DNA from 2 places in the Oceanicaulis sp. UBA2681 genome. Region 1 is predicted to be linked to the other one. Evidence: predicted binding sites of a transcription regulator. Region 1 holds the regulator's gene; the other holds the start of a gene.

Region 1 (5,257 bases):
AAGGCCGCGCTCCCGTATGAAGCGGTCTGCGAGCGCGCCCAGCAGGCGAGCCCGGTCCGCGGTTTCAAGGCGGCGTTGGAGCGCGATGCGACCGAGCATGGGCTAAGCCTGATCGCGGAAGTGAAGAAAGCCAGCCCGTCCAAGGGCCTGATCCGCGAAGACTTCAACCCGCCCATACTCGCCAAAGCCTATGAAGACGGGGGCGCAAGCTGCCTGTCTGTTCTGACCGACGCGCCCAGCTTTCAGGGCCATGATGACTATCTGGTCGCGGCGCGCGCGGCGGTGTCTTTGCCGGTCCTGCGCAAGGATTTTCTCTACGACCCCTGGCAAGTCGCCGAATCACGCGCGCTGGGCGCGGATTGCATCCTGGTGATTCTCGCCAGCGTTGATGATTCCCTCGCCGCCGCGCTGATCGAGGAAGCGTTCAAATGGGATATGGATGCGTTGGTCGAAGTGCATGACGCCGCCGAAATGAAACGCGCTCTGGCCCTCCCCAGCCCGCTTGTGGGGGTGAACAACCGCAATCTGCGCACCTTCGAAACCTCACTGGAAACCTTTGAAACTCTTGCCCCTATGGTGGGTGATGACAGGCTTCTGGTGGCGGAAAGCGGCATCTTCACCCGTGACGACGCTGTCAGATTGCAGCACGCTGGCGCCAAGTCTCTGCTGGTCGGTGAAAGCCTGATGCGGCAGGACGATGTCACCGCCGCGACGCGCACCCTTATGGGGCTCTAAACGCGTCGCAGCTTCACTTGACGTTAAGACGGAACATGCATAGAACACTTTTAGTAAGTTTCTATTTTGTTCCAAGAGGCGACCATGCTGACCAAAAAGCAGCACGAGCTTTTGCTCTACATCAACAAGCGTCTGTCTGAAGACGGCGTGTCGCCTTCCTTTGACGAAATGAAAGAAGCGCTCAACCTCGCCTCCAAGTCCGGCGTGCATCGACTGGTCAGCGCTCTGGAAGAACGCGGATTCATCCGTCGGCTGGCCCACCGGGCGCGCGCTCTGGAAGTGCTGAAGCTGCCGCAAACCGGCGCTCCCGCGTCAGCGCCTGCCTCCAATGTGGTGAAAGCGCCCTTCGGCGCCCCCGCTCACGAAGAAAGCATTCAGGGCGTGGACGTGCCGGTTCTGGGCCGAATCGCGGCCGGCGTGCCGATTGAGGCGATCCAGCATGAAACCGACCGCTTGCCCGTTCCGGCGAACATGATTTCCGGCGGCGAGCATTTCGCGCTGGAAGTGCATGGCGATTCCATGATCGACGCCGGTATTCTCGACGGCGATCTGGTGGTGATCAAACGCGGCGACACCGCCAATAGCGGCGACATCGTTGTCGCCCTCGTCCATGACGAAGAAGCCACGCTGAAAAAGCTGCGCAAAAAGGGCGGCTCCATCGCTCTGGAAGCGGCGAACCCGGCCTATGAAACCCGCATTTTCGGCCCGAACGAGGTCAAGGTGCAGGGGCGTCTGGTCGGCTTGATCCGGCGCTATCACTAGGCGCGCTGATTTGCGCGGTTTAGTATTGCCGTTCGGGGCTTTGCCCGATCAGGACAGCACAGACCATGACAGATCAGACCGCGCTCAGCTTTGACCTTTATTGGTCGTTTCGAAGCCCCTACAGCTATATCGCAGCACAGCGCCTGCTGGCCCTGCGCGATCAATACGGCTTCACGGTCAATGTCCGTATTGTGCGCCCATTGGCGGTGCGCAGCCCTGAGTTCTTCGAAGAACGCGATTCGCGCTGGATCCATTATGTGCTCATTGATGTGGCGCGCGAGGCGGAACGCCTGGGCCTCCCCATCAGCGCGCCTTCGCCCGATCCGATCGCTCAGGATCTAGGCACACTGAAGATCGCCCCTGAGCAGCCGCGCATCACCTATCTCAACCGACTGGGCGTTCTGGCCACGCAAACCGGCGACGGGCTAGCGTATATCGCCGCCGCCAGCCGGCGCATCTGGGGCGGCGCAAGCGCAGGCTATGAAACACCCTGGACCGATGACGGCGCGCTGGATGAAGCCGCTCACAAGGCTGGACTGGACCCGGACTGGCTGAATGCGGAAGCGGACGCCCAATCCGACCAGATTGACGCCCAGATCCTCGAAAACGAAGCCAATCAGGATGCGGCGGGTCATTGGGGCGTGCCGCTGATGGTGTTTAACGGCGAACCTTTCTTTGGTCAGGACCGCATCGACGCCCTGCTCTGGCGCATGTCTCAATCCGGGCTCAAGCTTCAATAAGCTAGCTGCCCTGCGCGCCGCCCCATAAACGGCCCTGCCGGGCCTGCTCGGCGCCGCGCATGCGGACCACCCGGCCGTCATGCACCCAGAACTCCAGCCCGCCGAGTTCGGCGCGCGCCGGGTCATCTAACAGCAAGGCTGCACAACGGCGCTTACGCCAGGCGGAGACGACCCCGTCAAAGACGATCAGATCCGCCTGGTCGCAATCATCCTCCAGCGCCTCGGGATTATCCGTGACGGCGAGCAGCAAGCCTTCCGCGGTGCGCCCCGTGCATCCCAGAGAGTCGCAGGCCAGCGCCGCACGTTCCGGGCGATAGCTCGCTCCGGTGCGTTGCAGGAAGACGCGCGCATCAAACCGTCCCCGCCTGCGGTCACTGACGGTGAAGGCGTCTCCCGCCCCCTCAAATCGCGCCAGCACCACCCCGCCATCGGTGATCATCATCTGGGGCGGCGCCTGAACGATGAACAGCGCCAGGGCGGCGCAGACCAGCACCCCGCCGCCCAGCCGCATCCACCCCAGCCCGATCACCAGACACGCAAAACCCAAACCATAGAGCGCCAGCAGCGCGGGATCGGCGGCGTTAGCGCCCACCACGGCCCCTTCAAGCGTTGACGCCCAATACGCCACATCCAGAACCCGGCGCAGCCCTTGGTCCATGATCCAGAGAAACGGGCCTTCCAGCCCAATCACCGAAAACAGGAGCGCCGCGCCGCCCGCCGGCATCACCCAGAACGTAAAAAGCGGCATGGCCGCCAGATTGGCCAAAAGCCCATATGCGGCCATGCGCTGGAAATGAAACACAGCAAACGCACCGGTCGCGGACCCCGCGATCAGGGATGTGGCGCTCAACCCGGCTATCGCGTCCTTGATCTTGGCGAGGAGCGAGGTTGAGCCGCCGCCCTCGGGACGCCAGCGACGATAAACGTCAAAGCTGGCGATCAACGCCGCAACAGCGGCGAAGCTCATCTGAAACCCCGGTTCGATGACGCTTTCAGGCGTGATGAGGATGATGAAAATGGCGGCCAGCGCCAAAGACCGCATGGAAAAGGCCTGCCGGTCGCACAAGACGCCGACCAGCACCACGAACGCCATGATATAGGCGCGCTGGGTGGACACCGCAGCGCCTGACACCACCAGATAGAGGCTCGCCGCGACCAACGCGCCCAGGGCTGCGGGCTTTCGCGGATCATTCCCGCGCGCCCAAGGCTCCCATGCGGCGAAGATCAGGCGGATCAGCCAATAAGCGCCGCCGGCGAACAAGGCCATGTGCAGCCCGGAAATCGCCAGAATATGGCCCAGACCCGACAGGCGCAGGGCCTCTGCGTCCTCAAAGGACACTCGCGCCCGCTCCCCGGTCAGCAAGGCCGCCGCCACGGCGCCGGTGCGCGACCCGGCCCCCGCCTGCAATCGCTCAGACAAGCGCCAGCGAAACCGCGCCAGATCCAGAATTCGCGGTCTGGGCGCGGCGATCTCGGCGGGCTCCAGATCGGAGATCGCGTATCCCGTCAAACCGATCTGATCAAACCAGGCCGCTCGGCCCGGGTCATACCCACCTGCGGCCACGGGCGCTGACGGCCGCGACAGGCGGGCGCGCACTTGGATGGCGTCGCCGGGTTCAAAAGCGCCCAGCCCCGCCCGGACCCGCACGCGTACAGGCGGGGTCTCGGCGTGTTCCAGCTCATGGACCCGGATCAACAGGCGCGCACGCCCATCCAGTCGCTCCACGCGTTCGATCCAGCCCGTCACTTGCGCGCTGCGTTCGCTGACAAAGCGCTCCAGCGGCGGCGGCGCCAACGCATGGCTGCGATGCCCCGCGAGAACAAAGCCCAGACAGATGCAGCCAAGAAGAACCCAGACATACAGCGTGCTGACATCACGGCGCACGCTCCAGCCCAGCCCACAAAGCGCGGTGATAATTACGCCTGTCAGGACCGGAACTCCTCCCGGTTCAACCGGCCAGGAGAAGTAAGCCGCCGATCCCACCGCAAGCGCAACCGGCGCCCATAAGATCAGCCGGTACGGATCAGGTGCATTCACCGTCAACGGGGCGCCCAGCCCGGCGAGCATCGCCTGGCGCAGGGTGGGACTTTCCCCTGTGGGTGGAAACTTGTAAGACTTCACACCTTCATTTTGGCGTGAACATCAGGCTGAGGCTATGACGGATGCGGTTTGGCGTGCTAAAGAGCACGACCCTTCGCACTGCAGCATGAATTCGCAATTGCAAGATCATATGAAAATCATCACCCGGTTCGCGCCGTCCCCGACTGGCTACCTGCATATTGGCGGCGCTCGCACCGCGTTGTTCAACGCGCTGTTTGCGCGGGCGAATGGCGGCGAATTCAAGCTGCGCATTGAAGACACCGATCGCGCCCGCTCAACTGACGAGACGGTTCAGGCGATCGTGGACGGCCTGAGCTGGCTGGGCCTGGAGTGGGATGGCGAGACCGTCTCCCAATTCGCCCGCGCGGACCGCCACCGTGAAATTGTGGACGCGCTGATCGAAAAAGGCGCTGCATTCCGGTGCTATTGCACGGCGGAAGAAACAGAGGCCCTGCGCGAACAGGCCTTCGCTGAAGGCCGGGCGCTGCGTTCGCCCTGGCGCGACCGCGCCCTGTCCGAAGCGCCTGCAGACGCGCCTTTCGTGGTGCGCTTTCGCGCCTCGGACACCGACACGGTGATCGAGGATGCGGTTCAGGGACAGGTACGCTGGGGCGCCAAGGAATTTGACGATCTCGTGCTTCTGCGCGGTGACGGCAATCCCACCTATAATCTCGCCGTCGTGGTCGATGATCATGATATGGGCGTCACCCACATCATTCGCGGCGATGACCACCTGGTGAACGCTGGCCGACAGGCCCAGATCTATAATGCGTTGGGCTGGGACATTCCGGTCTTCGCCCACATCCCGCTGATCCACGGCCCGGACGGCAAGAAACTGTCCAAGCGCCATGGCGCGCTGGGCGTGGAAGCGTATCGCGACATGGGCTATTTGCCCGAGGGCCTGCGCAATTATCTGCTG
Region 2 (5,257 bases), on a different contig from region 1:
CCCTCTAGACCGATCGATCATGTTTCGAGCAGGCTGCGTACTATTTTATGCCCACTGGGAAGGCTACGTAAAGACATCTTCTACGCTGTTTCTAAAGTATATATCTTTGCAAAGAATACCTCTTTCAAATATGGCAGATTTTTTAGCCTCGATTTATATACGCCAAACTTTAGGCGGGCAGCCATCCGAGGATGAAATTTCCAAGTTCTGTAAGTTTGCACTTTTTAGCGAAACTTTTTGCCCGCGAATAAAGTACAAATTAGCAATAGACTTAGAGTCCAATCTTTCAAGCAAGGTTCTGAAAAAGCTCTGTGCTCAAATAGGAATAGACTACGTAGCATTTGAAACAAGAAGCGTTTTTATAGATGAGATCTTATTAAGAAATCGAAACCGGGTAGCTCATGGAGAACATGGTAACATTGATTCTGATACTTTCGAAAACCTAAGTGAGCAGGTGACTGATCTGATATCTATATTTCACAATCAGATAGATAATTCAGTTGCATCGTCCGCATATCGCAAGCAGGTCGCGTAACCTTTCACTAAGTGACCATCGAGCCCTCCTCTTCTGGAAGCGCTTAGTCTCCCCCCGCTTCAGCCCTGTGGGATAAGGTCATCGCTATCCTCACCCTTGACTCTTCCCCGCCCCCCGCGTAAACGCCCACGCTTCAGTGCAAGCGCCACTCGCTTGCCTTACCCGCACACGGCGTCCTGCAATGATCAGGATAAAACGCCCGGAGGCGGGCGAGGTCTCCCGCTCGACGAAGGCTCGTCCAGTGGGATGGTTGCGGCGTGCGCGCTTGATCCACACCTTATCGGTGTGACCAGAAGCGAAACGAGGCAGGCGAACACATGTTCGACTCACTTTCAGAACGGCTTTCCGGCGTCTTTGACAGCCTGACCGGGCGCGGCGCGCTGTCAGAAAAGGATGTGGACGCCGCCCTGCGCGAGATCCGCGTGGCCCTTCTGGAAGCCGATGTCGCCCTGCCGGCGGTGAAGGACTTCACGTCCAAGGTCCGTGAAAAGGCGATCGGCGAAGACGTCATCCGCTCGGTCAGCCCCGGCCAGCAAGTCATCAAGATCGTCCATGACGGTCTGGTGGATCTGCTCGGCGGCGAAGGCGAGCCCGAAGGCCTGAACCTCACCGGCGAGCCGCCCGTGGCCATCCTGATGGCGGGTCTTCAGGGCTCGGGTAAGACCACCACCACCGCCAAGCTCGCCAAACGCATTTCCGAGCGCGAGAAGAAAAAAGTCCTCGTCGCCTCGCTCGACACCCGCCGCCCGGCGGCGATGGAGCAGCTGGCGCAGATGGCGGAAAAGGCCGGCGTGAACTGCCTGCCCATCGTCAAGGGTCAGTCCGCCGTCGAGATCGCCAAGCGCGCCATGAGCGCGGGTCGCCTTCAGGGCTATGACGTGGTGATCCTGGATACCGCGGGCCGCACCTCCATCGATGAAGAGATGATGGGCGAGGCCGCCAAGATCGCCGATGTGGCGCGGCCGCGCGAAACCCTTCTGGTGGCTGACAGCCTGACCGGTCAGGATGCGGTGGAGACCGCCAAGCGCTTTGACGAGCGTCTGAAGCTGACCGGCCTGGTGCTGACCCGGATGGATGGTGATGGCCGCGGCGGCGCCGCGCTATCCATGCGCTGGGTCACCGGCCTGCCGATCAAATTCCTGGGCGTCTCTGAAAAGGTCGACGGGCTGGACGCGTTCGACGCGAAACGCCTGGCGGGCCGTATTTTGGGGCGCGGCGACATCGTCTCGCTGGTGGAAAAAGCCGCCGCCGAGGTCGATCACGAGAAAGCCGAACGCCTCGCCAAGAAAATGGCCAAGGGCAAGTTCGACCTTGAAGACATGGCCGACCAGCTGCGCCAGCTTCAGAAAATGGGCGGCATTTCCGGCATGATGGGTTTCCTGCCGGGCATGAACAAGGCGGCGAAGGCCCAGATGGCCAATGCCGGGTTCGACGACAAGGCGCTGAAACGCCAGGAAGCGATTATCCTGTCGATGACCCGCGAAGAGCGCGCCAAGCCTGACCTCCTCAAAGCCAGCCGCAAGCGCCGCATCGCCATGGGCGCCGGCGTCGCTGTGCCGGAGGTGAACAAGCTTTTGAAAATGCACCGCCAGATGGCGGACATGATGAAGAAGATGGGCAAGAAGGGCAAAAAGGGCGGCATGCCCGGAATGCCTGGAATGCCCGGAATGGGCGGCGGCATGCCGGGCATGGGCGGCGGAATGCCCCCCGGTCTCGGCGATGCGGCCTCTGATCTTCTCAAAGGACACGCGCCCAAGGGCGCCGACCTGCCGGGGCTGGGCGGCCCAGGCGACCAGGGATTGCCAGGTATTGGCGGACCGCTGGGGCCAGACGGCCTTCCGCTCGGCCTCTCGAAGAAAAAATGACCTTAAAGGACCACATCCATGTCTGTTAAAATTCGTCTCGCCCGTGGCGGCGCCAAGAAGCGTCCGTACTACCGCATCGTCGTCACCGACTCGCGCATGCCGCGCGACGGCCGCTTCATCGAGAAAATCGGTCACTACAACCCGATGCTGCCGAAAGACCACGACAACCGCGTGGCTGTGGACACCGAGAAAGCCGCCGAGTGGATCAAGAAAGGCGCCCAGCCGACCGATCGCGTGGCGCGCTTCCTGAAAGACGCCGGCGTCTATGAATGGGCCCACGGCAACAACCCGAAAAAAGCCGAGCCGGGCGAAAAAGCCAAAGAGCGCGCTGCTGAGCGTCTCGAAAAGGAAGAAGCCAAGAAGGCTGCCGCCGCTGAAGCTGAAGAAGCCAAAGCCGCTGCCGCCGCCGCTCCGGCTGAAGAAGAAGCGCCGGCTGAAGAGGCCGCCGCTGAAGAAGAAAAGTCCGAATAGGACTTTCTTTTCCAGGCATTTGATCAACCCCGCCGTGGAAACGCGGCGGGGTTTTTCACATCTGGAGTCAGCGATTAGCACGCCGGCCTGACTCTTTCGGGTTTTTCCCTGAACGCATTTGTTCTATCTTTGTTCCAAAGCGGACAGCCGCCTGCGGAACAGACACATGCGCAAGCCCGACACCATCGAGCAGCTCTATCTCGACTTTGACAGCTTCTTCGCCAGCGTCGAGCAATACGCCGATCCGCGCCTGCGGGGCCGCCCCGTGGGCGTGATCCCCATGAAGGGCGCGCGCAACACCTGCATCATCGCCGCCTCGAAAGAAGCCAAGGCGAAGGGCGCCAGCTCTGTCATGACCGTACGCGAGGCGCGCGAGGCCGTGCCCGACATGATCCTGGTGGATCAAAAGCCCGACCTGTACCGCCGCATGCACGCCGTGATGCTCGCCGAGATCCGCGCCGTGCTGCCCATCGGGGCGGTGAAATCCATCGACGAGCTGACCTGCAAGCTCGACGCCCGCGCGATCGCCGACCCCGAGGGCGTGTCAGACGCGATCAAGGCGCGCATCGCGGCGGAAACGGGTGGTGTGGTCACCGCCTCCATCGGCATGGCGCCCAACCGCTTCCTCGCCAAAATGGCCTGCAAGCTCGGCAAGCCTGACGGTCTGACGATCTGGCGGCCTGAAGACCTGCCGGGGCCCTTGCTCAAGCGCCCGATCGAGGAAGCGCCGGGCATCGGGTCGTCCATGCGCAAGCGCCTTCTGAAAGCGGGCGTGGCGGATATGAAAGCGCTCTGGGCGCTGCAGCCCAAGCAGATGCGCGCCCTGTGGCGCAATGTGGCGGGCGAGCGCTTCTGGTATGCGCTGCACGGTTACGACATCCAGGCCGAAGCCGCCCAGCGCCGCATGTATGGCCATGGCCGCGTGCTGCCGCCCAGCCATCGCAGCTGGCCCAGCGCCTATGACTGCGCGCGGCTTTTGACGGTTAAGGCCGCCCGCCGCATGCGCCGCGACGGCCGCACCGCCGGGCGCATGGGGCTGTGGCTGCGCCATATTGACGGCGGCTGGAGCGGGGAGCTTCCCCTGCACAGCGCCCGCACCGACCGCGACTGCCTGAAAGCGCTGGATGCGCTCTGGGCGGCGGCGCAACGCTCTGACCCCCGCGCGCGGCCCATGCGGGCGGGCATGTATCTGTGCGATCTCGATGATCCCGGCGTCACTCAGACCGACTGGTTGGTGGAGGATAACGCTGAAGACCGCGCCCGCCGCAACGCGCTGCAGGACGCCATCGACTCGCTTAACAGCCGCTACGCCAAGTCGCTTGTCACCCAAGGGGTCTGGACCCCGCCGCCGGGCGGCTATGCGGGCGGCAAGATCGCCTTCACACGTATCCCCTATGCCGAGGACTTCTGGTGATGACCTGGAAAACCGAACTTCGCCTTGACGATCTGCCGCCGCTGAGCCGGCTGGAAGCGTTTTGCAAGACCTGCAGCGCGGCGCGCTATTACACCGCGCAGGAATTGCTGGCCCGCCGCGCCCTCCAGCACGCCCATCTTGATCAGGTGGAGACCGCGCTTCGATGCGTCCAGCCCGGCTGCGGCGGCGCGGTGGCGCTCTATGAAGCCAGCTCGGGCGAGACCGAAGCCTTTCAGGGCGGCATGCCCTAGCGCCTCTCGCGCAGCGGCCGTCTTGAGCTGGAGCGCTCTTCAGGGCAGACAGAGCGCCAGAAAAGGATCCCGCCATGCCCGCACCTGAAGAAGAGCTTGTCGTCATCGCCGCTGTCGCGGGCGCCCATGGGGTGCGCGGGGATGTGAAGATCAAGCCCTTCGGCGACGCTGCCCAAGTCTGCAGCTATGGCCCGTTCCTGGATAAATCCGGCGCGGTGATCCTGACCCCGACGCAAGCCAAACCCGGCCCCAACGGCACCGTGACGATCCGGCTAAAGGAAAATCTCACCCGTGAACAGGTGCAGGCGATGAAGGGCACGCTGCTGCACGCCCCGCGCAGCGCCTTGCCGGAATTGGAAGAGGACGAGTTCTATTATTCAGACCTGATCGGTCTGACGGTGGAAAATCTTGAGGGTGAAGCGCTTGGCAAGGTGAAATCGGTGCAGGATTTCGGCGCCGGCGATCTGCTGGAAATCTCAGGCCCTGACGGCGTCTGGTTTCTGCCCTTCACCAAAGCGGCGGTCCCCCATATGGACCTCGCTGCCGGCAAACTCGTCGCCAACCCGCCGGAAACCATTGAAGGCGATGAAGACAAAGACCAATAAGCGCGAACTCGCTTGATGGGCGAGAAAGGCTGGGGCACCCTCTCTTCAAAAGAGGGGGATATCCATGATCTGGCTCGCCGCGCTGGCATTGGCTGCGCAGGACCCGCAGTTGGTAG

What was found. Region 1 encodes LexA, which represses DNA repair genes until DNA is damaged. Its sites were predicted from a motif close to ATGTTCCNCTTGTGTTCC; they were not measured.
Region 2: the regulator LexA is predicted to act here: its motif matches at 2,990-3,007, upstream of B3M53_RS00660 (Y-family DNA polymerase).

What each region holds. Positions count from the first base shown of each region.
Region 1 is NZ_DEMB01000008.1:124,556-129,812, reverse strand. It holds gene trpC (indole-3-glycerol phosphate synthase TrpC) at 1-735, shown strand, start outside; gene lexA (transcriptional repressor LexA) at 820-1,497, shown strand; gene B3M53_RS05785 (2-hydroxychromene-2-carboxylate isomerase) at 1,563-2,237, shown strand; gene B3M53_RS05780 (ComEC/Rec2 family competence protein) at 2,239-4,359, opposite strand; gene gltX (glutamate--tRNA ligase) at 4,469-5,257, shown strand, end outside.
Region 2 is NZ_DEMB01000002.1:5,610-10,866, forward strand. It holds gene B3M53_RS14725 (MAE_28990/MAE_18760 family HEPN-like nuclease) at 1-535, shown strand, start outside; gene ffh (signal recognition particle protein) at 853-2,400, shown strand; gene rpsP (30S ribosomal protein S16) at 2,419-2,871, shown strand; gene B3M53_RS00660 (Y-family DNA polymerase) at 3,038-4,285, shown strand; gene B3M53_RS00665 (hypothetical protein) at 4,285-4,536, shown strand; gene rimM (ribosome maturation factor RimM) at 4,611-5,141, shown strand; gene B3M53_RS00675 (hypothetical protein) at 5,206-5,257, shown strand, end outside.